DNA from 3 places in the Bradyrhizobium sp. Kon69 genome. Region 2 is predicted to be linked to each of the others. Evidence: predicted binding sites of a transcription regulator. Region 2 holds the regulator's gene; each other region holds the start of a gene.

Evidence for each region. The regulator PhoB, encoded in region 2, activates phosphate uptake and scavenging genes when phosphate is short. The targets are predictions, from matches to a motif close to TGTCATNNANCTGTCAT.
Region 1: a site for PhoB is predicted at 3,626-3,642, ahead of ugpB (sn-glycerol-3-phosphate ABC transporter substrate-binding protein UgpB). Genes of this name have one in related genera too.
Region 3: a site for PhoB is predicted at 4,942-4,958, ahead of phnF (phosphonate metabolism transcriptional regulator PhnF). Genes of this name have one in related genera too.

The regions. Positions count from the first base shown of each region.
Region 1 covers NZ_JBVVOS010000007.1:179,740-189,596, forward strand. Annotated here, with positions in the region: gene AC0L3U_RS12140 (sn-glycerol-3-phosphate import ATP-binding protein UgpC) at 1-462, opposite strand, end outside; gene ugpE (sn-glycerol-3-phosphate ABC transporter permease UgpE) at 468-1,316, opposite strand; gene ugpA (sn-glycerol-3-phosphate ABC transporter permease UgpA) at 1,316-2,197, opposite strand; gene ugpB (sn-glycerol-3-phosphate ABC transporter substrate-binding protein UgpB) at 2,243-3,559, opposite strand; gene AC0L3U_RS12160 (CaiB/BaiF CoA transferase family protein) at 3,792-5,009, opposite strand; gene AC0L3U_RS12165 (organic hydroperoxide resistance protein) at 5,185-5,610, opposite strand; gene AC0L3U_RS12170 (MarR family winged helix-turn-helix transcriptional regulator) at 5,764-6,225, shown strand; gene AC0L3U_RS12175 (GIY-YIG nuclease family protein) at 6,228-6,464, opposite strand; tRNA gene AC0L3U_RS12180 (tRNA-Ala) at 6,626-6,701, opposite strand; gene AC0L3U_RS12185 (TIGR02300 family protein) at 6,768-7,178, opposite strand; gene aroA (3-phosphoshikimate 1-carboxyvinyltransferase) at 7,350-8,687, shown strand; gene cmk ((d)CMP kinase) at 8,684-9,322, shown strand; gene rpsA (30S ribosomal protein S1) at 9,590-9,857, shown strand, end outside.
Region 2 covers NZ_JBVVOS010000022.1:18,011-27,867, reverse strand. Annotated here, with positions in the region: gene AC0L3U_RS26790 (Hsp33 family molecular chaperone) at 1-563, opposite strand, end outside; gene argF (ornithine carbamoyltransferase) at 786-1,721, opposite strand; gene AC0L3U_RS26780 (acetylornithine transaminase) at 1,721-2,923, opposite strand; gene AC0L3U_RS26775 (GcrA family cell cycle regulator) at 3,379-3,891, shown strand; gene phoB (phosphate regulon transcriptional regulator PhoB) at 4,101-4,808, opposite strand; gene phoU (phosphate signaling complex protein PhoU) at 4,831-5,547, opposite strand; gene pstB (phosphate ABC transporter ATP-binding protein PstB) at 5,558-6,379, opposite strand; gene pstA (phosphate ABC transporter permease PstA) at 6,376-7,221, opposite strand; gene pstC (phosphate ABC transporter permease subunit PstC) at 7,226-8,215, opposite strand; gene pstS (phosphate ABC transporter substrate-binding protein PstS) at 8,315-9,328, opposite strand; gene AC0L3U_RS26740 (ATP-binding protein) at 9,472-9,857, opposite strand, start outside.
Region 3 covers NZ_JBVVOS010000017.1:43,966-53,822, reverse strand. Annotated here, with positions in the region: gene AC0L3U_RS22450 (alpha-D-ribose 1-methylphosphonate 5-triphosphate diphosphatase) at 1-274, opposite strand, end outside; gene phnL (phosphonate C-P lyase system protein PhnL) at 286-984, opposite strand; gene phnK (phosphonate C-P lyase system protein PhnK) at 1,007-1,804, opposite strand; gene AC0L3U_RS22435 (alpha-D-ribose 1-methylphosphonate 5-phosphate C-P-lyase PhnJ) at 1,797-2,693, opposite strand; gene AC0L3U_RS22430 (carbon-phosphorus lyase complex subunit) at 2,690-3,793, opposite strand; gene phnH (phosphonate C-P lyase system protein PhnH) at 3,796-4,404, opposite strand; gene phnG (phosphonate C-P lyase system protein PhnG) at 4,409-4,873, opposite strand; gene phnF (phosphonate metabolism transcriptional regulator PhnF) at 4,992-5,723, shown strand; gene phnE (phosphonate ABC transporter, permease protein PhnE) at 5,890-6,651, opposite strand; partial or broken gene phnE (phosphonate ABC transporter, permease protein PhnE) at 6,735-7,618, opposite strand; gene phnD (phosphonate ABC transporter substrate-binding protein) at 7,695-8,630, opposite strand; gene phnC (phosphonate ABC transporter ATP-binding protein) at 8,694-9,503, opposite strand; gene AC0L3U_RS22390 (transferase hexapeptide repeat family protein) at 9,676-9,857, shown strand, end outside.

The DNA of each region.
Region 1 (9,857 bases), on a different contig from region 2:
TTTCGGCTGGCGCACGATGGCGCGGCCCATGGCGACGCGCTGGCGCTGGCCGCCGGAGAGCTGGCGCGGCTTGCGCTCCAGCATCGACGTGAGCTCGAGCACGCGCGCGGCTTCATCGACGCGGGTCTTGACCTCGGCCTCCTTCATGCCGCGGTTGCGCAGGCCGTAGGCCATGTTGTTGAAGACGCTCATATGCGGATAGAGCGCGTAGTTCTGGAACACCATCGCGATGTCGCGGTCGGCGGGCTCGATCTGGTTGACGATGCGGCCGCCGATGTCGATCTCGCCGCCGGTGACGGTTTCGAGCCCTGCGACCATGCGCAGCAATGTCGACTTGCCGCAGCCGGAGGGACCGACCAGCACGCAGAACTGGCCGTCGCCGACATCGACGTTGACGCCCTTGATGGCCTCGAAGCCGCCGGGATAGGTCTTGCGGACGTTGCGCAGGGTGACGTTAGCCATGGGATCTACTTTTCCGTCTCCACGAGTCCGCGCACGAACAATTTCTGCATCACGACGACGACGAAAACCGGCGGCAGCATCGCCAGCACGGCGGTCGCCATCACGATCGGCCATTCGGTCAGCGCGTCGGTGGTGGTGATCATCTTGCGGATGCCGACCTGGATGGTCTGCATGTCGTCGCGGGTGGTGATCAGCAGCGGCCAGAGATATTGATTCCAGCCGAGGATGAAGAGGATCACGAACAGCGCCGCCATGTTGGTGCGCGACAGCGGCAGCAGCGTATCCCAGAAGAAGCGCAGCGGACCGGCGCCGTCGATGCGCGAGGCCTCCAGCAGCTCGTCCGGCACCGTCATGAAGAACTGGCGGAACAGCAGCGTCGCCGTGGCCGAGGCGATCAGCGGCAGTGACAGGCCCGCATAGCTGTCGAGCATGTGCAGATCGGCGACGATCTTGTAGGTCGGATAGATGCGGACCTCGACCGGCAGCATCAGGGTGATGAAGATGATCCAGAAGATCGGCATCCGGAACGGAAAGCGGAAGTACACGATCGCATAGGCCGAGATGATCGAGATCGCGATCTTGCCGACCGCGATCAGCAGCGCCATCACCAGCGAGTTCAGCATCATGTTGCCGACGGGCTCGCGGGTCGAGCCGCTCGTGCCGACGAAAATGGTCTGGTAGTAGACCTCGAAGAAATGACCGCCCGGCAACAGCGACATCTGCCCGTTGGCGATCAGCGCGTTGTCCTGGGTCGAGGCGACGAACGCGACGTAGACCGGGAAGGCGACGATCGCGATCCCGATCCACAAAATGGCGTGGGCGACGTAGCGCCGGAAGCCCTCTTCCTCGACCATCAGTAGGTCACCTTGCGTTCGACGAAGCGGAACTGGATTCCGGTGAGCACGATGACCATGACCATCAGGATCACCGACTGCGCCGCCGAGCTGCCGAGATTGCCGCCGAGCAGGCCGTCGGAATAGACCTTGTAGACCAGCGTGACCGTGGACGTTCCGGGACCGCCGCGGGTCATCGTGTCGATGATGCCGAAGGTGTCGAAGAAGGCGTAGACGATGTTGACCACCAGCAGGAAGAAGATGGTCGGCGACAGCAGCGGGAAGGTCACGGTCCAGAACCGCCGCATCGGACGGGCGCCGTCGATCGCGGCGGCCTCGAACACGCTCTTCGGGATCGCCTGCAGGCCGGCGAGGAAGAACAGGAAATTGTAGGAGATCTGCTTCCACGCGGCGGCGAGGATGATCAGCGCCGCGGCCTGGTCGCCGTCGAGCAGCGGATTCCAGTCGATGCCCATGTTGCGCAGATAGCGCGAGAGCACGCCGAGCGAGGGATGCAGCATGAAAATCCAGAGCACGCCGACCACGGGCGGCGCCACCGCATAGGGCCAGATCAGGAGCGTGCGGTAGAGCATCGAGCCACGCAGCGGCTTGTCCGCCATCACGGCGAGCAGCAGCGCAAAGGACAGCGACGAGACGGCGATGGCGAACGAGAACAAGAACGTTCGGACGATCGCCTCGAAATAGGCCGCGTCCTTGAACAGCTCGATGTAATTCTCGAACCAGACAAAGGTGGTCGACAGCCCAAACGCATCCTGGAGCAGGAAGGACTGGATCACCGCCTGCAGCGCCGGCCAATAGAAGAAAATCAGGACGATCGCGAGCTGCGGCGCAACCAGCGCGTACGGTAACAGTCTTGACTGGAAAATGGCTTGCTTTTGCATGATGGGCGACGCCGGCAGGCCGTGCGGCCTGCCGGCGTCTTCGCCTTATTTTACGGCGGTCTTTTCGAACTGCCGCAGCATCGTGTTGCCGCGCTCGACCGCGGAATCCAGAGCCTGCTTGGCGGTCTTCTTGCCGGCCAGCGCCTGCTCGATCTCTTCCGACCAGACGTCACGCAGCTGCACCATGTTGCCGAGGCGCAGACCGCGCGAATTCTCGGTCGGCTCCTTGTTGGTCAACTCGAGCAGCGGGGTCTCGAGATAGGGCTGATCCTTGTAGAAGCCCTCTTCCTTGGCCTTGGCGTAGGCCGCCTTGGTGATCGGCAGGTAGCCCGAGGCCTTGTGGATATAGACCTGGCGGTCGGTGTCCGAGAGGAAGGTCAGGAACTTTGCGACGCCCTTGTATTCCTCGGCCGACTTGCCGCCCATCACCCACAGCGAAGCGCCGCCGATGATCGAGTTCTGCGGTGCGCCCTTGATATCAGGATAATACGGCATCGGCACGGCGGTGAAGGCGAACTTGGCCTGCGCCTTGACGTTGCCGAAGAACGCCGACGAGGTCAGGTAGATCGGGCACTCGCCGGAGGTGAAGCGACCCTCGCCGGTATTGGTGCGGCCGGCGTAATCATACGTCTTGGTCTTCTGCAGCTCGACCAGGGTTTCGAGGTGCTTGACCTGAAGCGGTCCATTGAACTCGAGCACGGTGTCGAAGCCGTCGAGGCCGTTGGCCTTGCTGGCGAGCGGCACGTTGTGCCAGGCCGAGAGCTGCTCGAGGTTGACCCAGGTGACCCAGGAGCCGGAGAAACCGCAGGTGTCGTGACCGGCAGCCTTCAGCTTCTTGGCGGCCTCGAACGTCTCGGGCCAGGTCTTCGGGATCTCGACATTCGCCTTCTTCAGCTCGTCGAGGTTGACCCACATCACGGTCGAGGACGAGTTGAAGGGGAATGAGAGCATCTCGCCCTTCGACGTCGAATAGTAGCCGGTGATGGCGGGCAGGTAGATCTTGGGGTCGAACTTCTCGCCGGCGTCGGCCATCAGCTTGTAGACGGGCTTCACGGCGCCGGTCGCGGCCATCATGGTCGCGGTGCCGACTTCGAACACCTGCATGATGTGCGGGGCGTTGCCGGCGCGGAACGCCGCGATGCCGGCGTTCATCGTATCGGGATAGTTGCCCTTGTAGGTCGGGATCACCTTGTAGTCGCTCTGCGACGCGTTGAAATCGGTGGCGAGCTTGACGATGACGTCGTTGTTGGCGCCGGTCATCGCGTGCCACCACTGGATTTCGGTCGCGGCCAAGGCCGGCGAGGCCGATAGTCCAACCGTGAGCGCAATAGCGGCAGCCGCTCCAAAGTGTCTAAGAGCCATCAAGTAAACCTCCCTTGGCCGTTCTCTTGGGCCGTCAAAAATGATCGCTTGCGCTAGCAGCGCCATATGACGTTCACATGACTGTGTAAGCGGCCGAAACGAAAGCGGCAAGCGCGGGAAAAGGGAAGCTGTCAAATAGGCGAATGCCGCGCGCGCAGCGTCCTCCGTTCGCGATGCACAGAGCGCCCGCGCCGCAGTGCGGCATTGCCGTCGGATGTGGAAGGCGTGGGTCCTAGCGCTTGCGCTCGGGTCCGCAGACCGTGCCCTGCGCGACCATCGCGTCGATCTCGGACCTGGAGTAGCCGAATTCGCCCAGCACCTCGGCCGCATGCTGGCTGAATTTCGGCGGCAGGCGCCGCAGGCTCGGCTTGCTGCGATCGAGCCGGATCGGGGATGCCACGCCCTTGTACCAATCCTTCTCGATGATATCGCCGCGCGCGATCGTATGCGGGTTGGTCAACGCCTGGTCGATCTTCTGTACGGGCCCTGCGGGCAGGCCGGCGGCGAGCAGGCGATTGCACAGCGGCTCGGCCTCGTGCTGGCTGAACACGGCGGCGAGCTCGGCGCGCAGCGCTTCGCGATTGGCGATGCGGTCCTTGTTGCGGGCAAAGCGCGGATCGGTGCCGAGCTCGGGCTTGCCGATCTCCTTGGCGAGCTTGCGGAAGGTGCCGTCATTGCCGACGCCGATGAAGATGTCGTCGGTCTTGGTCGGGAAGATCGCATAGGGCACGAGGTTGGGATGCTCGTTGCCGGTGAGCGCCGGCGGCTTGCCATGCATGAAATAATTCGCGGTGTGCGGATGCATGATGGCGAGACCGGTCTCGTACAGCGTGGTCTCCAGGAACTGGCCCTGGCCCGAGCGCTGCCGCTCCGAGAGCGCCATCAGGATGCCGATCGCCGCATAGAGGCCGGTGCCGATGTCGACCAGCGGCACGCCGATGCGCATCGGTCCGCTCTCGGGCGAGCCGGTCGCCGCGATCATGCCGGTCATGGCCTGGATGATGGCGTCATAGCCGGGATTGCCGCCGCGCGGGCCGTCGGCGCCGAAGCCGCAGATCCGGCAATGCACGAGGCGCGGAAATTTTTCCCGCAAGCTCTCGTTGCCGATGCCCCATTTCTCCAGCGTGCCCGGCTTGAAGTTCTCGATCAGGACGTCGGCGCTCTCCAGCATCTTGAGCAGCACGGCCCGGCCGCCCTCGGAGGCGAGGTCGAGGCCGATCGAGCGCTTGTTGCGGTTGATGCCGATGAAATAGGCCGCGTCCTCCTCGTGGAAGGGAGGGCCCCAGTCGCGCACCTCGTCGCCTGCGGGCGGCTCGACCTTGATCACGTCGGCGCCGTGGTCGGCGAGGATCTGGGTGCAATAGGGACCGCCGAGCACGCGCGTGAGATCGATCACGCGCAGGCCGCTCATTGCGCCCGTGGCGACTCCAGAACTGGCGGCTTCAGTCATGCCTTCGCGTCCCCTGTGTCGATGTGATCACAGGCCTAACGAGGTTCGTCCGAGCCGGCAATGGCTTCCCGCGTAGGGCGTCATGCAGGCCGCTCGCCGCAATCCCGCGGGATGGCAAATCAAACGGAAGCGGCCGGCCCGAGGGGATCCCGCGCCAGCCGCTTCAGCTACCCGATCAGACGACCGTCAGGCGAACGTCGACATTGCCGCGCGTCGCGTTGGAATACGGGCACACCTGATGCGCCTTCTCGACCAGCGCCTCGGCTTCCGCGCGGGCGAGGCCCGGCAGCGAGACGGCGAGGTCGATGTCGAGACCGAAGCCGCCGGCCGCGCGCGGGCCGATGCCGACGGTCGAGGTCACGGAGGCGTCGGCCGGAACCTTGGGGCCGCCCTGCGAGGACACGAACTTCATCGCGCCGATGAAGCAGGCGGCATAGCCCGCCGCAAACAGCTGCTCGGGATTGTTGCCGGCACCGCCGCCGCCGCCGAGTTCCTTCGGCGTGGTGAGCTTGACGTCGAGTGCGCCATCGAGGGTCGCAGCATGGCCGTCGCGGCCGCCGGTGGCCTTTGCGCTGGTCTTGTAAAGGACGTTCACTGACATTTTCGTCTCTCTGTGTTTCCGGGTAGGGTGCCATCCTTATCGCAAACAATTAGATTGTGCGCAATTGAAATTATGAGGTCTCACATTTAATTGTTCGCAATTGAATATGCCGCCGGCCGGCCCCAGAATGGAGCAAGTCCTGTGAGATTCTCCATGCCCCGGAAACATTCGGCAGCGGACGCGCCGCTGCGCCTCGACAACCAGATCTGCTTCGCGGTCTATTCGGCCGCGCATGCCTTCAACCGCGTCTACAAGCCGCTGCTGGACCGGCTCGGCCTGACCTATCCGCAATATCTGGTGATGCTGGTGCTGTGGGAGCGCGACGACGTGCCGGTGAAGAGCATCGGCGAAAAGCTGCACCTGGATTCGGGCACGCTGACACCGCTGCTCAAGCGGCTCGAGGCGGCCCATCTCGTCAAGCGCACGCGCTCGAGCGAGGACGAACGCCAGGTGCTGATCGCGTTGACCCCGCAGGGCCACGCCCTGAAGGACAAGGCCCGCGCCGTGCCGCAATCGATCCTGGCGGCGTCGGATTGTTCAGTCTCGGAACTGGTCGCGATGAAGGACGAGATTGTGGCGTTGCGCGATCGGCTGAATGCGGTGATCGGGGAGTAGGGTTAGAGGTGCTTCTTCGCGAAAGCGCGACCCGAGCCAGATTTCAGGTATCGCTCGAAGGCGACAGCGCGTGCCGCGTCATCAAACGCGAAATAGGTCCGAATTCGCCAAGGCCCGTACTTCGACGTGTGTGGCACCTCGCCGGCGTTATGTTTTGCCAAACGGGCTCGTAAGTCGTCGGTGATGCCAACGTAGAAGTGCTCGGAATCAAGGCTTTCGAGGATATAGACGTACTTCATTCCGCTTCCTCCTTGAAGGCAGGATAGCAGTTCCCGGGCGCCATAAGGTGCTTGCCTCGTCCGCCGTCGCCCTTCGGGCTATGGCGGGACAGCCTTCGCTCACTTCGCTACGAGGGACTTCCCGGGCTTGCCCAGCCGAAGCTCGCGAAGCGAGCGAAGGCTGGTGGAGCCAGGCGGGATCGAACCGCCGACCTCTTGCATGCCATGCAAGCGCTCTCCCAGCTGAGCTATGGCCCCTTAACCGTCCGACGCGCCTTGGGCGACGCGTCGGGAAAGACCCAGAACCACAGTTCTGGAATTATCTCAAGTCTCTTCGTCACCGCCGACATCACCAATGATGTCGGTCACGTCCTCATCGCCTTCTTCGTCGTCGGCGATAAAGGTCGAATCGTCGTCGTCATCGTCCTCGATGGTCTCATCGACTTCGATGTCGTCCTCGGATTCGGGCACGACGGCCTTGACCTTGCCGGTGTTCTCCTCGGCATCGGCCTCCTCGAGCGAGACCTCCTCGACCTCCGCCGGCTCCGGCGTGGCGTCGGCGGCAGCGGCTGCGTGGCGAGCTTCGGCGCCGCGGGGTGCGCGAGCCGGCGCGATGGGCGCGATCGGCACGACTTCACCGGTATAGGGCGAGATCACCGGATTCTTGTTGAGGTCATAGAACTTTTTGCCCGTGGTCGGGCAAATACGTTTAGTTCCGAGTTCGGACTTGGCCACGGCAGAGGAATCCTGGAAATGTCTGAAAAGCGGTGCTTCACTTGGCTAGTTGGCGGCCCGCTGTCAATAGCGCATTGCGGGAGAACGACATGCCCGTGACGGCGGGGAGACCATGTGGTACCTGCCCCGCGAGCCCCACGGGACGTTTCGGGCCTATCCAAGGACACAAACTTGACCGATTCCGACAAGCCGACGCCGCTCCAGTCGCGCGCCAGCGGTCCCCTGACCGGGAAAGTACGGGTGCCCGGAGACAAGTCGATCTCCCATCGTGCCCTGATTCTCGGGGCGCTCGCGGTCGGAGAGACGCGGATTTCGGGCCTCCTGGAGGGCGAGGACGTCCTTAACACCGCCAAATCCATGCAGGCACTTGGGGCCAGGGTCGAGCGCACCGGAGATTTCGCCTGGAAGGTGAACGGCGTGGGTGTCGCGGGCTTCGCGGAGCCCAAAGCGCCGCTGGATTTCGGCAACTCCGGCACCGGCTGCCGGCTCGTCATGGGCGCCGTCGCGGGCTGCCCGATCTCTGCGATTTTCGACGGCGATGCCTCGCTGCGCACCCGGCCCATGCGCCGGATTCTGGACCCGCTGGAAAAGATGGGTGCGAAGGTCGTCGCCGGCGGCGAGGGCGGCCGTCTGCCGCTGACCGTCCAGGGTGCGCGCGATCCGCTGCCGATCACCTACAAGACGCCGGTGGCCTCGGCTCAGATCAAATCCGCCGTGCTGCTCGCGGGCCTGGCCGCGCCGGGCACCACCACCGTGATCGAGACTGAGGCCAGTCGCGACCACACCGAGCTGATGCTCAAGCATTTCGGCGCCGAGATCAGCTCGGTGCGGGAAGGTCAGCACGGCCGTCGTGTCACGCTCGTGGGGCAGCCTGAGCTACATGGCGCCAACGTCATCGTGCCCGCCGATCCCTCATCGGCGGCGTTCCCCATCGTTGCCGCGCTGATCGTCGAAGGCTCCGACCTCGTCCTGTCCGATGTCATGACCAATCCGCTGCGGACCGGTCTTTTCACCACGCTGCGCGAAATGGGTGCCTCGATCGAGGAAAGTGAAGTTCGCGGCGACGCCGGCGAGCCGATGGCAAAGCTGCGCGTACGCGCCTCGAAACTGCGCGGTGTCGAGGTGCCGCCGGAGCGCGCACCGTCGATGATCGACGAATATCTGGTGCTGGCGGTGGCGGCCGCCTTTGCCGAGGGCACGACCATCATGCGCGGCCTCCAGGAGCTGCGCGTCAAGGAATCCGACCGTCTCGAAGCCACTGCCGCCATGCTCCGCGTCAACGGCGTCAAGGTCGAGGTCTCCGGCGACGATTTGATCGTCGAAGGCCGCGGCCACGTTCCCGGCGGCGGCGTCGTGGCCACCCACATGGATCATCGCATTGCGATGTCCGCGCTGGTGATGGGCTGCGCGTCGGACCAGCCGGTGACCGTCGACGACACCGCCTTCATCGCCACCAGTTTTCCGGATTTCATTCCGATGATGTGTTCGCTTGGGGCCGATTTTTCATGATCATCGCCATCGACGGGCCCGCGGCGTCGGGCAAGGGCACGCTCGGCAAGCGTCTTGCCCACCATTACGGCTACCGTCATCTTGATACCGGCGTGATCTATCGCGCGGTGGCCTATTCCCTGATGCAGTCCGGTCATGATCTCCGGGACGAGGCGGCGGCGGTCGCTGCGGCGCTGGAACTCGATCCTGAAAAGTTCGGCAATCCCGCCCTGAAGACCCAGAAGGCCGGCGAGGGCGCCTCCATCGTCTCGGCGATCCCCAGGGTGCGCGAGGCCCTGGTCAGTTTTCAGCGGCAATTCGCCGCCGATCCGCCCGGCGCCGTGCTCGACGGCCGGGATATTGGAACGGTGATCTGCCCCCATGCCGACGTGAAGATCTTCGTCGTGGCCGACCCCAAGGTCCGCGCCCGCCGCCGGACCATGGAGGCCAAGGCGCGGGGCGAGGAGGCCGACGAGGCGGCCGTGCTCGCCGACATCATCCAGCGCGACGAACGCGACAAGAACCGGGCGATCGCGCCCCTGAAGCCGGCCGCGGATGCTTACTTGCTAGATAACTCCCAACTGGATATAGAAGGCGGCGTCCGGGCCGCCATCGACATTATCGAGGCCGTCCGAGCGGGCCGGTCGCGGGGTTAAGCCGCTGCCGTCATTGGAGGAAGCGCCCGCTCCCGCTCTTTGAGGTCGATACTCTCGGTCCCTGCTTGGGGCCGACGCGATCCAGGTTCCGGACAAAAGATTTCCACGTATCGAACGCGCGGGCCTCAGCCGGCCCGCTTCCGCTGTTCCGCCCCCCAGGTCGGAGCAGCGAGCGGTCGCTCGAAGGTTCTGCGGACCTTCCGACACTGCGCGTACGATGCGCCCAAGAACCCAACGGCCGGCACGACATCCGCAACTGGAGAACAAATGGCTTCGACTTCTGCTGATACCTATAGCCCGTCGCGCGACGATTTCGCCGCGATGCTCGACGAGTCCTTCGCAGGCGGCAACCTGCAGGAAAGCTCAGTCATCAAGGGCAAGGTTGTTGCAATCGAAAAGGACATGGCCGTCATCGACGTCGGCCTGAAGACCGAGGGCCGCGTTGCCCTGCGCGAATTTTCCGGCCCCGGCCGCGACAGCGAGCTCAAGGTCGGCGACGAGGTGGAAGTGTTCCTCGACCGGATCGAGAACGCCC
Region 2 (9,857 bases):
TCCTCGCCCACGGCAAGGCGCACGCGCGTCGGAATCTGCTCGGAGCGCAGGAAATATTCGTGAGCGGCGTCTTCCAGGCTGCCGCCGTCGAGCGCGACCAGGCCCTGGTAGCGGCTCATGTCGGGGCCCTGGTCGATGGTCATGGCGAGATGACCGTGACCCAGCAGCGCGCCGGAAGCCTTGCCGGAATCCTGGACTTCGCCGAGGCGCGCGGCGTCGTAGCGCGCATAGGCGCGCAGGCGATCCGGCGCCTGATAGTCCACGACCAGGAACGACACCGGACCGTCGGTCTGGGCCTGGAGGATGAAGCGGCCCTCGAACTTCAGCGCCGAGCCGAGCAGCGTGGTCAGCACGATGGCCTCGCCGAGCAGCTTGCCGACCGGCGCCGGATAATCGTGCTTGGTCAGGATCTCGTCGAGCGCCGGACCAAGCCGCACCAGCCGACCGCGCACATCGAGCGCATCGACCTCGTAGGGCAGTACGGCGTCATCGATCGGAACCGCGGATGGCGCGCGAACCGGGCCCTCGGGCCCGGTTTTCATGTCAGGGGATTGGGAAACCATGGCGCTTTATCTGGGGTCGGAAGGCGGAATTGGAAGGGGGGTGAGGGCTGTGGTCCGGAGGCGGTTGGGGGATTGCAGAACGATACCGCAACATGGGTGTCGTCCCGGCGAAGGCCGGGACCCATAACCGCAATCTTAGTTTGGCGAAGACCTCGGCCTCGGCCCGCCTGCCACAAGAGAGATTCCGCGGTATGGGTCCCGGCCTTCGCCGGGACGACAAGATTACTTCACCGCGTCGAAGCACCAGGCCAGAATGCCCTTCTGCGCGTGCAGGCGGTTTTCGGCCTCGTCGAACACGACGGATTGCGGACCGTCGATCACCTCGTCGGTGACCTCCTCGCCGCGATGGGCGGGCAGGCAGTGCATGAACAGCGCATCGGGCTTGGCCAGCGACATCAGCTGGGCATTGACCTGATAGGGCTTGAGCACGTTGTGGCGGTGCTCGCCTTCCTTGTCGCCCATCGACACCCAGGTGTCGGTCACGACACAATCGGCGCCGCGCACGGCGGCTTCGGCGTCGGTGCCGAGCATGATCGGCGCGCCGGTCGCCTTGATGAAGTCGCGCATCGCCTTTTTCGGCGCGAGCTCCGGAGGCGTCGCGACATTGAGCTGGAACTTGAAGCGCTCGGCGGCGTGCGCCCAGGACGCCAGCACGTTGTTGTCGTCGCCGGTCCAGGCCACGGTCTTGCCCTCGATCGGGCCGCGATGCTCCTCGTAGGTCATGAGGTCAGCCATCACCTGGCAGGGATGCGAGCGCCGCGTCAGGCCGTTGATGACGGGCACGGTGGCGTTTGCCGCAAGCTCCAGCAGGGCATCGTGATTGAGGATGCGGATCATGATGGCGTCGACATAGCGCGACAGCACGCGCGCGGTGTCGGCGATGGTCTCGCCGCGGCCGAGCTGCATCTCGGCGCCGGTGAGCATGATGGGCTCGCCGCCGAGCTGACGCATGGCGACATCGAAAGACACCCGCGTCCGCGTCGAGGGGCGCTCGAAGATCATCGCCAGCGTCTTGCCTTCCAGCGGCCTGACCGGCTGATGCGCCTTCTGCTTCGCCTTCATCGCGGTGGACGCGGCCAGCATGCGCTTGAGCTCCGACAGCGGCAGCTCGTTGATGTCGAGGAAGTGCTTCGGTGCTTTATCGGGCGACTTGCTCATCAGCTTGCCGCCCGCTTGTTGCCGGACAAGGCCGTGCAGGCGCGCTCGAGCCGCCCGACGCTGTCCTCGATCTCGGCTTCGGTGACGATCAAAGGCGGCAGGAAACGCACGACATTGTCGCCGGCGCCGACGGTGAGCAGCTTTTCGGCACGCAAGGCGGCAACGAGATCGCCGGAAGGCACCACGGCCTTGATGCCGATCAGGAGGCCCTCGCCGCGCACTTCGCTGACGACATCGCCGTGACGGTCGATCACGGAGGCAAGCTTCTGCTTGAGCAGCAGCGACATCCTCTGCACGTGGTCGAAGAAGCCGGGCTTGAGCATGACGTCGAGCACGGCGTTCGCAGCCGCGATCGCGAGCGGATTGCCGCCGAAGGTCGAGCCGTGCGAGCCCGGCGTCATGCCGGATGCCGCTTCCGCGGTCGCAAGGCAGGCGCCGATCGGAAAGCCGCCACCGAGCGCCTTGGCCAGCGACATCACGTCGGGTTCGACGCCCAGGCGGCGGTATGCGAACAGATCGCCGGTGCGGCCCATGCCGGTCTGCACCTCGTCGAAGGCGAGCAACAGACCCTTCTCGTCGCAGAGCTGGCGCAACGCCCTCAGGAAGGCGGGCGTTGCCGAACGCACACCGCCCTCGCCCTGGATCGGCTCGATCAGGATGCCGGCGGTCTGCGGACCGATCGCCTTTTTCACCGCGTCGAGATCGCCATGCGCAACCTGATCGAAGCCCTCCATCGGGGGTCCGAAACCTTCGAGATATTTTGCCGAACCGGTCGCGGCCAGCGTCGCCAGGGTGCGGCCATGGAAGGCGCCTTCGAAGGTGATCATGCGATAACGGTCTGGATGGCCCTTCGCGGCGTGATAACGGCGCACGACCTTGATCACGCATTCCAGCGCTTCGGCGCCGGAATTGCAGAAGAACACGAAGTCCGCGAAACTTTCATTGCACAGGCGCGCGGCGAGCTTTTCGCCGTCCGGGCTCTGGAACAGGTTCGACATGTGCCAGAGCTTCGTGGCCTGCTCCTGCAACGCCGCGACCAGCGCCGGATGGGCATGGCCGAGCGCATTCACCGCCACCCCGGAGGTGAAATCCAGATAGCGCTCGCCATTGGTCGCGATCAGCCAGCAGCCTTCGCCACGCTCGAAACCGAGGTCGGACCTGGCGAAAACGGGGAGCAAATGCGGCGCTGCGCTGTTAGTCATGACGGTCACTTGAATGTTGCGGACGGTGTGAGCGTGCATTGCGCAACGCACCATCGACCGGCCCGGAAAACGAAACGTGCCGCCTCTTGAGGGCGGCACGCACGACCATCTTAGGCCTGGTGAAACGGGTGTCAATGCCGCCCGGAAAGCCTCGCGAAACGCTGAATCCGTAGTCTTGCGGTGCCGATTTTGCGGGATTTAGCCACGGAACATGTGGAAGCGAGTCGGCGGACTCTTGCGCGGGAGTCACGCCATATTGTAGCGTTTGGATTGTCAGATACGACATCTCGTGCAGTGGTTCTGATCTTTAAGTCCTTATGTACCGGCGTAAACGTTCGGGCGTTCAAGACGCGCCCGGCGAGCCTTAAGGGATTCTGACGGCACGGGTTTTTGAAGGCTTAGGCATTCGCTGCGAGGCCCCAGGATGGCTGGCGCGCAGCGAGGGAAAGGGTGCAATGACGGTTTTGACCTGGTCCGATGATCGCGTCGAGCAGCTGAAAAAGCTCTGGGAGGCCGGACTTTCGGCCAGCCAGATCGCGGCGGAGCTCGGCAATGTGACCCGCAATGCCGTGATCGGCAAAGTGCACAGGCTCGGCCTTTCGGGCCGCGCCAAGAGCCCTTCGTCGGCAGCGCCGCGGCCGCGCAAGGCGCGCCCCGCGCAGCACATGATGCGGGTGACCCGCCCGATCTCGCGCGGCAACACTGCGCTGGCGCAGGCCTTCGAGGTCGAGGCTGAGCCGGATCCGGTCACCTACGACAACGTGGTGCCGATGAGCCAGCGGCTGTCGCTGCTGGAATTGAACGAGGCGACCTGCCACTGGCCGGTCGGCGATCCCTCGAGCCCGGACTTCTTCTTCTGCGGTGGACGGGCGTTGTCCGGCCTGCCCTATTGCGCCCAGCACTCGCGCGTTGCGTACCAGCCGGCGTCGGATCGGCGCCGCGCACCGGTGAAGCCGGGTCCGCGGTAAGCTAGCGCACGATCAGTCATCACGCGCGGCGCCTCAATAAATGCAGTGCCGTCCCGGCGAAGGCCGGGACCCATACTCCGAGCACTTAGTTGTTGTGCGAAAGGGTAACTCCGAGTCTTCGCCAAACCGCGCCCTGTGGTTATGGGTCCCGGCCTTCGCCGGGACGACATCGGACATGTCACGGCAGGTAGTAACCTAACCGCAGAAACCTACACCTGCTCCGCCTTGGCAAACCGATCATCCAGCGCGTAGCCGGCGCCGCGGACGGTGCGGATCGGATCCTGCTCGCGGCCGAGATTGAGCAGCTTGCGCAGGCGGCCGATATGCACGTCGACGGTACGCTCGTCGATATAGATGTCGCGGCCCCAGACGCTGTCGAGCAGTTGCTCGCGCGAGAACACCCGCCCCGGATGCTCCAGGAAGAACTCCAGCAGGCGATATTCGGTCGGACCGAGATCGATCGGCCGGCCCGAGCGCGCCACGCGGCGCTTGTCGCGGTCGAGCTCGATGTCACCGAAAGCAAGCACGGTGGCGAGCCGCTCCGGGCTTGCGCGCCGCAGCAGGCCTTTCACGCGCGCCAGCAGCTCCGGCACCGAGAACGGCTTGACGATGTAGTCGTCGGCGCCGGTCGCAAGACCCCGCACCCGCTCGCTCTCCTCGCCGCGCGCGGTGAGCATGATGATCGGGAGCTGCTTGGTCTCGGGACGGGTGCGGAGCCGCCGGCACAATTCGATGCCTGACAGGCCCGGCAGCATCCAGTCGAGCACGATCAGGTCGGGGATGTGCTCCTTGAGACGGGTGTCGGCGTCGTCGCCGCGCATCACCGTCTCGACGTCATAGCCGTCGCCTTCGAGGTTGTAGCGGAGAAGCTCGGTCAGGGCTTCCTCGTCCTCAACCACCATAATGCGTGCGCCCATCGGGTCGTCGCTCCTTAAGTCTTCAGGTGTTCGGTACCGTGTTGGCGAAGGTCGTCATGTCGCCCTTCGGCCGCTTGTCGGTGATCGCCTGGCCCTCGATCATGTAGAACACGGTCTCGGCGATGTTGGTGGCGTGGTCGCCGATCCGCTCGATGTTCTTGGCGCAGAACATCAAATGAATACAGAACGAGATGTTGCGCGGATCCTCCATCATGTAGGTGAGGAGCTCGCGGAACAGCGAGGTGCAGATGGCGTCGACCTCCTCGTCGCCCTTCCACACCGCCATCGCCGCCGGCAAATCATGCGCGGCATAAGCGTCCAGCACCGACTTGACCTGCTGCTGCACGAGGTCGGTCATGTGCTCGAGGCCGCGGAACAGCTTGAGCGGATGGAAGTCCGTCTCCAGCGCCGCGACGCGCTTGCCCATGTTCTTGGCGAGGTCGCCGATGCGCTCGAGATCGGTCGCGACGCGCATGGCGCCGACGATCTCGCGCAGATCGACCGCCATCGGCTGGCGACGTGCGATGGTGAGCACCGCGCGCTCCTCGATGCGCTTCTGCAGCGCGTCGAGCTCGGTGTCGATGGCGACGACGCGCTGGCCGAGCGGGACGTCGCGGCGGATCAGTGCGTCGACGGACTCGACGATCATGCGCTCGGCGATGCCGCCCATCTCGGCGACCAGGCGCGTGAGTTCCTGGAGGTCGGTGTCGAAGGCCTTTGCGGTATGTTCAGAACCCATGTCGCGTCTCCTAGCCGAACCGGCCGGTGATGTAATCCTGCGTGCGCCGGTCGGTCGGCGACGTGAAGATCTTGCTGGTGTCGTCGAACTCGATCAGCTCGCCGAGATACATGAAGGCGGTCTTGTCGGAGACGCGCGCCGCCTGCTGCATGTTGTGGGTGACGATCGCGATCGTGTAATCCTCGGACAGCTCCTGGATCAGCTCCTCGACCTTGGCGGTCGAGATCGGGTCGAGCGCCGAACAGGGTTCGTCGAACAGGATCACCTCGGGCCGCACCGCGACGGTGCGGGCGATGCAGAGACGCTGCTGCTGGCCGCCGGAGAGCGACAGGCCGGAGGCGTTGAGCTTGTCCTTGACCTCGTTCCACAGCGCGCCGCCGCGCAGCGCCTTCTCGACGCGGCCGTCCATCTCGGACTTCGAGATCTTCTCATAGAGACGGATGCCGAACGCGATGTTCTCGTAGATCGTCATCGGGAACGGCGTCGGCTTCTGGAACACCATGCCGACGCGGGCGCGCAGCAGATTGAGGTCCAGCTTGCCGTCGAGGATGTTGGTCTGATCGAGCATGAGCTGACCGGTGGCGCGCTGGCCGGGATAGAGGTCGTACATCCGGTTGAAGATGCGCAGCAGGGTCGACTTGCCGCAGCCCGACGGGCCGATGAACGCGGTGACACGGTTGGCGCCGAGCGTCAGGTTGATGTTCTTCAGCGCGTGGTGCTCGCCGTAATAGAAATTCAGGTTGCGTACGGTCACCTTGGGCGGCGCCTCCGGCAGCACTGCCGTGTGCGGCAGTCCACCGGACGCGCTCATCGATACGGAAAGATCACTCATTTTGCGGTCCTCTCGGCGCCAAGGATGCGCGCGCCAATATTAAGGGCAAGAACGGTCAGGGTGATGAGCAGCGCTCCGCTCCAGGCCAACTGCTTCCAGTAGGCATAGGGGCTCTGCACGAAGTTGTTGATCGTCACCGGCAGGTTCGCCATCGTCTTGTTCAGGCCGAGGCTGAAGAACTGGTTCGACAGCGCGGTGAACAGCAGCGGCGCGGTTTCACCGGCGACGCGAGCGGTCGCGAGCAGCACGCCGGTGATGAGACCCGATCGGGCAGCCCGATAAGCGATCCGCTTGATCACCAGCGAGCGCGGCAGGCCGAGCGCCGAGGCCGCCTCCCGCAACGCGTTCGGCACCAGCAGCAGCATGTCCTCGGTCGTGCGCAGCACCACTGGGATCACGATGACCGCGAGCGCGAGCGAACCCGCGATCGCCGAGAACCCGCGCATCGGCACCACCACCGCGCCGTAGATGAACAGGCCGATGATGATGGAGGGCGCCGAGAGCAGGATGTCGTTGATGAAGCGGATCACCGAGGTCAGCCGGTCGTTGCGGCCGTATTCGGCGAGATAGGTGCCGGCGAACATGCCGAGCGGCGCGCCGATGCCGACGCCGATCACGGTCATGATCAGCGAGCCGACGATGGCGTTGAGCAGGCCGCCCTCGTTCGATCCCGGTGGCGGCGTGTTCTCGGTGAACAGCTGGACATTGAGTCCCGCTACGCCATTGTAGAGCAGCGTAATCAGGATCAGCGCGAGCCAGGTGACGCCGAAGGCGGTTGCGGCGATGCAGAGCCCGCGGACGACGATGTCGTTGCGGCGGCGGCGTGAGTAGATCGGATTCATGGCGCTAGTTCCCCGCCTTCTTTTCCAGCCGCATCAGCATCAGCCGCGCCGCCGCGAGCACGAAGAAGGTCAGCACGAACAGCAGGAGGCCGAGCAGGATCAGGCCGGACTGGTGCAGGCCGTCGCTCTCGGCGAACTCAGATGCGATCGCCGCCGAGATCGTGGTGCCGGGGGCGAAGATCGAGGACGAGATCCGGAACGAGTTGCCGATAATGAAGGTCACCGCCATGGTCTCGCCGAGCGCGCGGCCCAGCGCCAGCATGACGCCGCCGATGACGCCGACGCGGGTGTAGGGGATCACCACGCTGCGGACGACTTCCCAGGTGGTGCAGCCGACGCCGTAGGCGGCTTCCTTCAGGACCGGAGGCACCGTCTTGAACACGTCGACCGAGATCGAGGTGATGAAGGGCAGCACCATGATGGCGAGGATCAGCGCGGCATTGAACAGGCTGAGATAGGACGGGGGACCCGCGAAGATCGCGCCAAGCACGGGCACGCCGTCGAAGATCTTGATCATGAAGGGCTGGAACGTGTTGGCGAGGAACGGACCCAACACGAAGAAGCCCCACATGCCGTAGATGATCGAGGGGATGCCGGCGAGCAGCTCGATCGCCATTCCGATCGGGCGGCGCAGCCATTGCGGGCAGAGCTCGGTGAGGAAGATCGCAATGCCGAGACCCACGGGAATTGCGATCAGCATCGCGATGAAGGAGGTGACGAGCGTGCCGTACATCGGCCCGAGCGCGCCGAGCACCGGCGGATCGGCGGACGGCGCCCAGCGCTGCGTCCACAGGAACGAGACCCCGAATTCCTTCATCGCCGGGAAAGCGCCGACGATCAGCGAAATGATGATGCCGCCGAGGATCAGAAGCACCGAGATCGCGGAGAGCCGCGTGATCCAGTAGAAGGTGACGTCGCCGAGCTTGAACGCGCTCAAGGCCTTGGCGCGATCATACGGTCCGGCGTCGTCGATTACATCGCTCTGAACGGCCATTTCCGCCACGCCGATCCCCTGTACCAAATAGGATACGTTTTTTGTTGGTCCCGTGCCCCGGATGCGGCGCAGCGCATCCGGGGCACGAGCGTCGCGAGCCTAGCTCTTGATTTCGGCAGCCCAGGTCTTCTCGATCAGCTGAACGACCGGGTCCGGCATCGGGATGTAGTCGAGCTCTTCAGCCGCCTTGCCGCCGCTCTTGAAGGCCCAGCGGAAGAACTTGATGGCTTCCTGCGAGGCCGCCTTGTCGGTGGCGTCCTTGTGCATGAGGATGAAGGTCGCCGCCGTGATCGGCCAGGACTTCTCGCCGGGCTGGTCGGTCAGGATGACATAGTAGCCGGGAGCCTTGGCCCAGTCGGCGTTGGCGGCGGCCGCCTGGAAGGCTTCGACGGTGGGCTGCACCGGCTTGCCGGCCTTGTTGACGAGACCGGTGTAGGTCAGCTTGTTCTGCTTGGCATAGGCGTACTCGACATAACCGATCGAGTTCTTGGTCTGGCTGATGTTGCCGGACACGCCTTCGTTGCCCTTGGCGCCGACGCCGACCGGCCACTCGACCGCGGTACCTTCGCCGACCTTGCTCTTCCAGTCCGCGCTGGCCTTGGCGAGGTAGTTGGTGAAGTTGAAGGTGGTGCCCGAACCGTCCGAACGGCGGACCACGGTGATGGCCTCCGAGGGCAGCTTCACGTTCGGGTTCAGCTTCTTGATCGCGGCGTCGTCCCATTTGGTGATCTTGCCGAGATAGATGCTGGCCAGCGTCTCGCCGTCGAACACCATCTCACCGGGCTTCACACCCTCGATGTTGACGACGGGAACGATGGCGCCCATCACCATCGGCCACTGGACGAGGCCGTCCTTCTCGAGCTGCTCGGCCTTGAGCGGCGCGTCGCTGGCGCCGAAAGTCACGGTCTTGGCCTGGATCTGCTTGATGCCGCCGCCGGAGCCGATCGACTGGTAGTTCAGACCGTTGCCGGTCTCCTTCTTGTAGGCGTCAGCCCATTTGGAATAGATCGGGAACGGGAACGTGGCACCGGCACCCGTGATGTCGGCAGCAAAGGCCGCCGTCGTCGATGCGGCGACGATGCCAGCAGCGACGAGTGTTTTGAGGAAATTCATGCTGGTCTCCATACAGGGGAGCGAAGCGCCATCAGCGCCCGATCGCGCTCCCCGTGCCGCTCCTTTAGGAGTGGACAGCTGAGCTTTTACGAAGGTTTGGTGACAGTCGGATGACAGTCTTAAGCATTTGAAAATGCTGGTGTTTAGCTCAAAGCCGCAGGCTTGCCCTGGGGAAAACAAGCGGTGAAAGTGGCGCCCTGTTTGGGCACGCTTTCGATCAGAAGCCGGCCGCGATGGCGGTTAAGAATATGTTTCACCAGGGATAATCCGAGGCCGGTCCCGCCCTGCGAGCGGCTGTCGCCGACATCGACCCGGTAGAACCGTTCGGTCAGCCGCGGCAAATGCTCCGGCGCGATGCCGGGGCCGAAATCCCGGACCAGGACCCGGATTTCCTGAGTTCCATCAGGGGCGGGACTGGACGTCAGCGACACGATGACGCGACCGCCCGAGGCGCCGTATTTGAGCGCGTTCTCGATCAAATTCTCGAACAGGCGGAGCAGCTCCTCACGGTCGCCCGCGATCAGCACCG
Region 3 (9,857 bases), on a different contig from region 2:
TCGCGAGCTGGCCGTCGTAGGAGACGACGGCGGCGACCGGATTCCAGAACACTTTTGGCCGCGGCACGTAATGCGCCTCGAGGTGATCGGTGTGGAGCTCGATCAAGCCGGGCATGATCAGATCGCCGCCGGCATCCTCTGCCCCCGTGGGCGCCCTGCCCTCGCCGATCTCGGCAATGCGCCCATCGGCGAGGGCAATCCAGCCCTGCTCGATCACGCGCTCCGCCAGCACGATCCTGGCGTTGGCGATCACGATGTCCTTCTTGGCGTTCATGTCCATTTCCTTCAGGCCGCGGCGGCGAAGCTGGTGACGTCGACGATGCGGTCGGCAATCTGATGACGGATTTCGTCGTCATGGACAATGGCGACCATGGCGACGCCCTGGCGCTTCTTTTCGGCGACCAGCTCGACCACGACGGCGCGGTTGGCGGCGTCGAGCGAGGCGGTGGGCTCGTCGAGCAGCAGGATCGGCAGATCCGAGATGAAGCCGCGCGCGATGTTGACGCGCTGCTGCTCGCCGCCGGAGAAGGTCGCGGGCGGCAGCTGCCAGAGTCGCTGGGGGATATTGAGCCGATGCAGCAATTCGCCGGCACGGGCTTGCGCCTCCGCGCGCGCCAGGCCGTTGACGATCAGCGGCTCGGCGACCACGTCGACGGTGGCGACGCGCGGCACCGCGCGAAGGAACTGGCTAACATAGCCGATGGTCGCGCGGCGGATGTTGAGGACCTGCCGCGGCTCGGCGGTGGCAAGATCGACCAGCGCGCCGCGATGGCGGATGCCGATGCGGCCGGAATCGCAGCGGTAGTTGCCGAAGATCATCTTCAGGATCGAGGATTTTCCGGCGCCGGATGGCCCCGACAGCACGACGCATTCGCCGGGATCGACGTGAAAGGTCACGCCGCTGACGACTGGCAATTCGATGCCGCCCTGCAGGTGCATCGTAAAGGTCTTGTTGGCGTTGGCGACGTCAATCATGGCGGTCATTGAAAAACTCTTCCTGGAAGGCTCATGGCGGCAGAATCGAGGAGACGAGGAGCTGGGTGTAGGGCTCGCGGGGATCGTCGAGCACCTGGTCGGTGAGGCCGGTCTCGATGACGCGGCCGCCTTTCATCACCATCACGCGGTGCGACAGCAGGCGCGCGACCGCGAGATCATGGGTGACGATGACGACCGCGAGGTGCAGCTCGGCGACCAGGCTGCGCACGAGGTCGAGCAGACGGGCCTGAACGGAAACATCGAGGCCGCCGGTCGGCTCGTCCATGAACACCAGCCGCGGCTCGGTGACGAGATTGCGGGCGATCTGGAGACGCTGGCGCATGCCGCCGGAATAGGTCCGCGGCGCATCGTCGATGCGTGCGATGTCGATCTCGACGCGGGTCAGCCAGTCCGACGCGGTATCGCGGATGCGGCCGTAATGATTCCACCCCACCGCCATCAGCCGCTCGCCGACATTGGCGCCGGCTGAGACCGCCATGCGCAACCCTTGCGCGGGGTCCTGGTGGACAAAGCCCCAATCGGTGCGGAACAGGAATCGCCGCTCGGCCTCGCCCAGCGTAGCGAGATCGCGGATGACGCCGTCGCGCATCCGATAGGAGACGTGCCCGCCGCTGGCGGCGAGCTGACCGGACAGGAGCTGCAACAGCGTCGATTTGCCCGAGCCGGATTCCCCCACGATCGCCAGCACCTCGCCGGGATAGAGCGAGAACGAGACATCGCGGCACGCGGCGATGCGGCCATAGGATTTGCTGAGCGACTCGGCAACGAGCAGCGGCTGGTCGTTCTCGAGCATGTCTTGATCAGCCATTCGATGCCTCCTGCGCCTTGTCCTTGTACGGCGCGGCGCTGAGGCTGCCGTGATGGCCGGCGGCTTGGCGGCCCTCGCAATAATCGGTGTCGGAGCAGACGAACATGCGTCCGCCCTTGTCGTCGGTGACGATCTCGTCGAGATAGGAATTTTCCGCGGCGCATAGCGCGCAGGGCGCGTTGAAGCGATACGGCTCGAAGGGATGGTCCTCGAAGTCGAGCGACACGACTTGCGTATAGGGCGGGATCGCGTAGATGCGCTTTTCGCGGCCGGCGCCGAACAATTGCAGCGCCGGGCAATTGTCCATCTTGGGATTATCGAATTTCGGCGTCGGCGATGGGTCCATCACGTAGCGCGCATTGACCTTCACCGGGTAGGCGTAAGCCGTCGCGATGTGGCCGAAGCGGGCGATGTCCTCGTAGAGCTTGACGTGCATCAGGCCATATTCGGCGAGCGCATGCATGCGCCGTGTCTCGGTCTCGCGCGGCTCGAGGAAGCGCAAAGGCTCGGGGATCGGCACCTGATAGACCAGCACCTGATTTTCGTGCAGCGACGTCTCGGGAATGCGGTGACGGGTCTGGATCACGGTCGCATCTTCAGTCGCGGTCGTCGTGGCGACGCCGGCGGTCTTGGCGAAGAATTTGCGGATCGAGATCGCGTTGGTGGTGTCGTCGGAGCCCTGGTCGATCACCTTCAGCACGTCCTCGGGCCCGAGGATCGCGGCGGTGACCTGGACGCCGCCGGTGCCCCAGCCATAGGGCATCGGCATTTCACGGCTGGCGAACGGCACCTGATAGCCGGGAATCGCAATCGCCTTGAGGATCGCGCGGCGGATCATCCGTTTGGTCTGTTCGTCGAGATAGGCGAAATTGTAGGCGGGCGCGTTCATTCCGCGGCCTCCTTCATGGCGTCAGGCGCATTGGCTTCAGTGAATTCCTTGCGCAGCTTGCGCAACAGGCCGAGCTCGGACTGGAAGTCGACATAATGCGGCAGCTTCAGATGCTCGACGAAGCCGGTCGCCTGGACGTTGTCCGAATGCGACATCACGAATTCTTCGTCTTGCGCAGGGGCGAGTGTCTCTTCGCCGAGCTCGCGCGCACGCAACGCGCGGTCGACCAGCGCCATCGACATGGTCTTGCGCTCGCTCTGGCCGAAGGCGAGGCCATAACCGCGCGTGAAGCACGGCGCTTCGGTCGCGGAGCCCTTGAACTGGTTGACCATCTGACACTCGGTGAGCTCGATCGAGCCGAGCGGCACGGCGAAGCCGACGTCTTCCGCCGAAAATTCGACATCGACCTCGCCGAAGCGGATCTCGCCGGCGAAGGGATGGTTGCGTCCGTAGCCGCGCTGGGTGGAATAGCCCATCGCCAGCAGAAAACCTTCGTCGCCACGCGCGAGGTTCTGCAGACGCAGATCGCGGTCCGCGGGAAAATTCAGCGGCTCGCGGGTGAGATCGCCGACGCTCGCGCCCTCTTCCGCTTGCGGCGAGGGCTCGATCAGGCCGTCGCGGCCGAGGATATCCGTCACCCGCGGCGTTGGCACCGTGGATGCTTCGGCCGTCGCAGGCTGCTCCGGCACAAAGCCTTCGGCGAGCGAGGGATCGAGCAGGCGGTGGGTATAGTCGAAGGTCGGGCCGAGAATCTGGCCGCCGGGAATGTCCTTGAAGGTCGAGGACACCCGCCGCTGCACCCGCATCGCTCCGGTCTCGACCGGCTCGCTGGCGCCGAAGCGCGGCAGCGTGGCACGGAAGGCACGGACCAGGAAGATCGCCTCGATCAGATCGCCGCGCGCCTGCTTGATGGCGAGCGCCGCGAGCTCGCGGTCATAGAGCGAGCCTTCGCTCATGACGCGGTCCACGGCGAGGCCGAGCTGCTCCGAGATCTGGTCGAGGGAAATTTCCGGCACGCTTTGGTCGCCGCGCCGCGCACTGGCGAGCAGGCGGTGGGCGTTCTCGATGGCGCGTTCGCCGCCTTTGACTGCGACATACATGCTTAGCTTCCCTTGCTCACGACACGCGTGGTGCGCGGGATCGCAACCACGGCATCGTCGGCGACCAGCACCACATCGACGCCGCGCGGAAACAGCGCTTCGTTGACGCGCAGGCGATCGAACAGGTCGTACGGCTTGATCGACGCCTGGAGCGTGGCGACGCCGTCGATGCCGGGACCGCGCAGCTCGAAGCCGCGTCCTCCGTCCAGGCTCTCGACCTGAAGGATCAATGTGGTCGACCGATCCGGATATTCGCTGGTGCCGAGCGCGAAACGCTCGAGCGAAGGCAGCGCCCCGCCGTCGCTGATCAGCGCGAAGCTTGCGATGGAAGAATCCGGCACCACCGGCGCGCCGGTATGGAATTTCAGCCATTTCACGACGTCGGACCTCTCAGACATGCGCGCATCGAGCCAGAGCGGCGTGTCGTGGTCGAACAGCGTCAACGCGATCGCGGCCGTGCCGCGCATCATCGTGTGAGGCGCCCCTGATGTCGGCACGATGCGCCGGACCGAGCCCGGCCGCGCCATCGCGTCCATCACCGAGCGAAAGGTCGATTGCGCCGACAGCACCTTGTCGGCGAACCCCGGCGGCAGTTCCGCAATCGTGGTCATGATCTCACCCCTCACCGCGCACCATGGTGTAGAAATCAACCTTCGTCGCGGCGGTCTCGGCCGCCGCCTGCTTGCGCCTGACCATCAGTTGCTCACGCAACGGCGCGATAATGTCCCGCTCCACCGCGGCGCCGAAATCGCTGGACTGCACCAGCGCATCGCACAGCGCGATCAGCCGCGCCTTCTCGCCGTCGCGACCGAGCGTGTAACCGAAACCGACCTCGCCGCTCGCAAGCCGCACCGCGGCGCGCGACACCGTCGCTTCGCCGAGATTGAACGGCGCGCCGTCGCCGCCGACCCGGCCGCGCAGCATGACGAGGCCGTTTTCCGGTGCGCGCAGATCCTGATGCGCCGGCAAAGCGAGTGCGCGGAGGCGAGCGGCGATCTCGCCCGCCTCCGCGTGCGCCAGCACGGCCATTGCGGCCTTGCGCTGGGCTTGCTGATTGTTGTGCTGGGTCACCAGATCCACCGACTTTTCTGCAGAACTTGCCGAATCCAAGTTGTCTATGATACTAGACAACTTGATACCGGAGCGCCATGACTGTTTCGTGACAAAGGCGTGATTTCTGGAGTAGCTTCCAAGCCACATGAGCATGCAGGACACAGCCTCCTCCGGCGTCGCGTTGTGGCGCCTCGTTGCCGACGGCATCGAGCGCGGCATCGCCGACGGCCGCTTTGCGGCCGGCGACAAGCTGCCGGGCGAGGTGGAGATCGCCGAAACCTATCGCGTGAACCGCCACACCGTGCGACGCGCGCTGGCCGCCCTTGCCGAGCGCGGCATCGTGCGGGCCGAGCGCGGCAGCGGAACCTATGTCGAGGCGCAGAAGCTCGCTTATCCACTGCGCTCGCGGACCCGCTTCTCCGAGATCGTCGGCGCCGACGGCCGCGAACCGCATGGCCGGTTGATCGAGGCGTCCGATGATGTCGCGACCCGCGAACTCGCGCGGGAACTTGGATTGAAGACCGGCGCACCATTGGTCCGCATCGAGGCGATGCGCCTCGCCGACCGCACGCCGATCTGCGTCTCCACGACCTGGCTGTCGGCGCAGCTGTTCCCGGGTGCGGGCGACGTCTTTGCCGCGACCCGCTCGATGACGAAATTGCTCGAGCATTACGGCGTCCGCGATTATCGCCGCGGCGCGACGCGGATCACCGCCGGCATCGTCGACGCAACCGACGCCGCACGGCTCGATCTGGCGCTGGGACGGCCGATCCTGGTGGTCGACGCCACCGACCACGATCTCGACGGCAAGCCGCTGGTCACCAAGCATTCGCGATTTGCCGCAGAGCGGGTGGAATTTCTGGTGGAGAACGGGTGAGCGGGTTGTTCTCCCCCTCTCCCCTTGCGGGAGAGGGTGGCTCGCCGCGATAGCGGCGAGACGGGTGAGGGGTATGTCTCCGCACGCAGTGATCTGAATCTGCAGATGCAGACCCCTCATCCGGCGCTTCGCGCCACCTTCTCCCACAAGGGGAGAAGGAAGAAAGTTACGCCACTGCCCTTCGGCCGATGATCGCAAAACGCAATTTGCCCGAGACGAAATCGATCGCGGCGACCGCGACCAGGATCATCAGGATCAGGAACGAGACCTTCTGCCATTCCAGCACGCGGATCTGCTCGGCAAGCTGGAGGCCGATGCCGCCGGCGCCGACGATGCCGATGATGGTGGCCGAGCGCGTATTCGACTCGATGAAATAGAGCACCTGCCCGGCGATCACGGGCAGGACCTGCGGCAGCAGGCCGAAGCGAATCTCGTGCAGCGCACTGCCGCCGGAGGCGCGGATGCCTTCGACTTGCTTCTGGTCGGCGCCCTCGATCGCCTCCGAGAACAGTTTTCCAAACGCGCCGAAATCGGACACGGCAATGGCGAGCACGCCGGCAAACGGGCCAAGCCCGACCACGTTGATCCACACCAGCGCCCAGATCAGCGTGTCGACGCCGCGGATCGAATCCAGAAAGCGGCGGATCGGAAAGCGCAGGAGCTTCGACGGCACGACGTTACGCGCGGCAAGAAGACTGACCGGCAGCGCGAACAGTGCGGCCAGCGTCGTGCCGAGTAGCGCGATCGACAGCGTCTCGCCCAGCGCCTTCAGATAGATCGGCAGTGACGAGCCGGGATCCGGCGGGATCATCATCAGGCTGATCCAGCCGAGCTGGCTGAGGCCGGCGACGAAGCGCGAGGGCGAGAAATCGAGATCGACCAGGCCATAAATCAGGATCGCGAGCGCCGCGACGATCATCGCCGGCATGGCGAGCCGGGCCGAGGCCGGCCGGTCGAACACATCAGGGTAGCGCGCGCGAAGCGCCGCGGTGTCGGTCTCCTCCGGTCCCGTCACGTCCGCGCCTCCTTGCCGAACAGACGGCCGCGCAGCCAGCCGGTGCTGATGTCGATGATGAAGACCGTGACGATGATGGTGAGCAGGATCGCGCTGACGTCGGAGTAATAGAACTTGCGGATGGCGACGACGAGCTCCTGGCCGATGCCGCCGGCGCCGACGAAGCCCATCACGGAGGCCTCCCGGACATTGATCTCGAAGCGCAGCAGCGCGTAGCTGGCATAACCCGCGGTGACCTGCGGCAGGATAGCGAAGCGCATGCAAGCGAGCCAGCTCGCGCCGGTCGAGCGGACACCTTCGACCGGCTTCATGTCGGCATTCTCGACGATCTCGGAGAACAGCTTGCCGAGCGCGCCGGTGGAGTGAATCGCAATCGCCAGCACACCCGCCATCGGTCCGAGCCCGAGGCGATCACGAAGATCAGCGCAAACACGATGCCGGGCACCGTGCGGGCGAATTCAAGCAGGCGCCGCACCCCGAACCGCAGCCAGGGCGCGGGCGAGGTGTTTTCGGCCGCGAAGAAGTTCAGGCAGAACGCAAAAGTCGCGCCGATCAGCGTGCCGACATAGGAGATCAGCAGCGTCTCGCCCAGCATCTTCAGCCATTTCTGCCAGCCCCAGAGCCATTCGCCGATATCGGTCCAGACCCGCTGTCCGCTGTCGAGTGTGAGGATGCGGTCGAAATAGCTGATGAAGTTGCCGTAGTGGGTGAACAGCGTGCGCAGATTCACTTCGGCGCCGATCGCCGCCAGAAGCAGCGCAGCGACGAAGATCACGGCTCCAAACAGGAGTCGGAGCCGCTTGCGCGCGACCGCCTGGCGATAGGCGGCGTTGAGCACGGCGAGCTGCTGCTCCGGGAGGATCGAAACCGCGACGGTCATCTGATCAGGAAAGGTGGTCGATTAAAGAGAAAGAGCCGGGTCCATCGACCCGGCTCCAGTGGCATCGTCCCGAAACTCAGGACGCCTTCTTCTTACGCAGCGCATCGACGAACTTGATCAGCTCGATCGTGCCATCCCAATCCTTGGTGGTCGCGGGATGAAAACCCTTCTTCTGGCCGTCCTGGAGGCGATCGAACGCAGCCTTGTCCTTGGCCGGCGCGTCGAAGAACGCCTTCGCGATCGCGGCCTTGGCCTCTTCCGGCAGGTCGGAATTGTAGGCATAGGGACCATTGATGATCGGCGCCGACTTGTGGATGATGCGGAAATCGTCCTTCTTCATCGCGGAGCCGTCGGCATTCTTCAGCATGCCCTTGGTCAGCATCTGCGCCAATGTCGAATCGTCGTCGCTGGTCCACTGGTTGGCGGCGACGTCGACCGTGCCTTGCGCCAGCGCCAGGATTGCGTTCTCATGGCTGCCGGTGAAGACAACCTTGCTGAAATAGGTGTCGGCGTCCGCGATGCCCATCTTGTCGAGCTCGAACCGCGGCACGTTGTTGCCGGAGGTCGAGTTCGGGTCGACCAAGCCGAGGTTCTTGCCCTTGAGCTGATCGATGCTCTTGTAGGCGCTGTTCGCCTTGACGAAGAACACCGAGTAGTAGCCGGTAGAGCCGTCGGAATTGATGTCGTTGGCGAAGGCGTCGGTCTTGACACCGGTCAGGCGGGCGCGGGCGAACGAGGCAGAACCATAGCTCGCGATATGAATGTTGCCGGCACGCTGGCCTTCGATCACGGCCGCGTAGTCGTTGGCGATGCGCAGCGTGACCTTCACGCCCAATTCCTTGGAGAGATAGTTCATGAACGGCGCCCAGCGCTCGGTGACGCCCGAGGCGTTTTCCGCCGGAATGACCGCGAAGGTCAGTTCGGGATATTTGGCTTTCCAGTCCTCGGCGGAAGCTGAAGCCGTGAACGCGAGCGCGGCGGCGCCGGCAAGAATCAATCTGCGAGTGATCATGATAGCCTCTTCATGGGTTGAGGTCGGTTGACGCAAAACTGGTGAGTCCTGATGCGGCGCCGCTCAGGCGGCGGCCGCCGTTCCAAGCGCCGGAATGCCTTGTCGCACCGGTGCAGGCGTGCCGCCCATGACATCGGCGGCTTCGAGATCGTAGAGCTCGCGCGCAACGTGCTCGGTCAACTCGGCCGGCGCGCCGTCGAACACCACGCGCCCCTGCGCCATACCGATCAGGCGGTCGCAATAGCTGCGCGCCAGGTCGAGCGAATGCAGATTGCAGAGCACGGTGATGCCGAAATGCTTGTTGATGCGCAAAAGCGCATCCATCACGATCTTGGTGTTGCGGGGATCGAGCGAGGCGATCGGCTCGTCGGCGAGGATGATGTCGGGTTGCTGCACCAGCGCGCGGGCGATCGCGACACGCTGCTGCTGGCCGCCGGAGAGCTGGTCGGCGCGCTGGGCTGCGAGCGGGGCGATGTCGAACTGCTCAAGCGCGGACATCGCCAGCGCCTTGTCCTGCTCGGGCCAGGTCTGCGACAGCGAGCGCCAGGCCGGCATCGTCGCGAGCCGGCCCATCAGGACATTGGTGAGAACATCGAGCCGGCCGACCAGGTTGAACTGCTGGAAGATCATCGCCGAGCGCGCCCGCCACTGCCGCAGCTCCTTGCCGCGCAGCGCCGTGACGTCGAGGCCGTCGAACAGGATGCGACCCTGTGAAGGGATCGCGAGACGGTTGATGGTCCGCAGCAGGGTCGACTTGCCGGCGCCGGACCGTCCGATCACGCCGACGAAGCCGCCGGGAGAGACTTGAAACGAAGCGTCGTCCACCGCGGCTTTCACGCCGAAGCGACACGTCAGACCTTCAACCACCAGCATGCAGGGCTCCAGAGTAGCTGGGACCCACCGCTAACGCCGGCGCTTGACACTTGTGTGACACGGACGTTGCGGTGCGGCGATCCTACACACCTCATCCCCTGTCATCACATCGTCATGACATTGTCATCAAGCCGCTCGAAGAGAAACGCCAGCCCTCTCGTTCGGATGCAACATGGCCGCCAAAGCTCTTTCGGTCCAGCCGACCATCGATCCCTCGGCGAAGCTGCACGACACCAGGCTTGGGGCCTATACGGAGGTCGGCGCCCGCACGATGCTGCACGAAGTAACGATGGGCGATTACTCCTATGTCGTGAACGACGCCCAGATCACCTACACCACCATCGGAAAATTCTG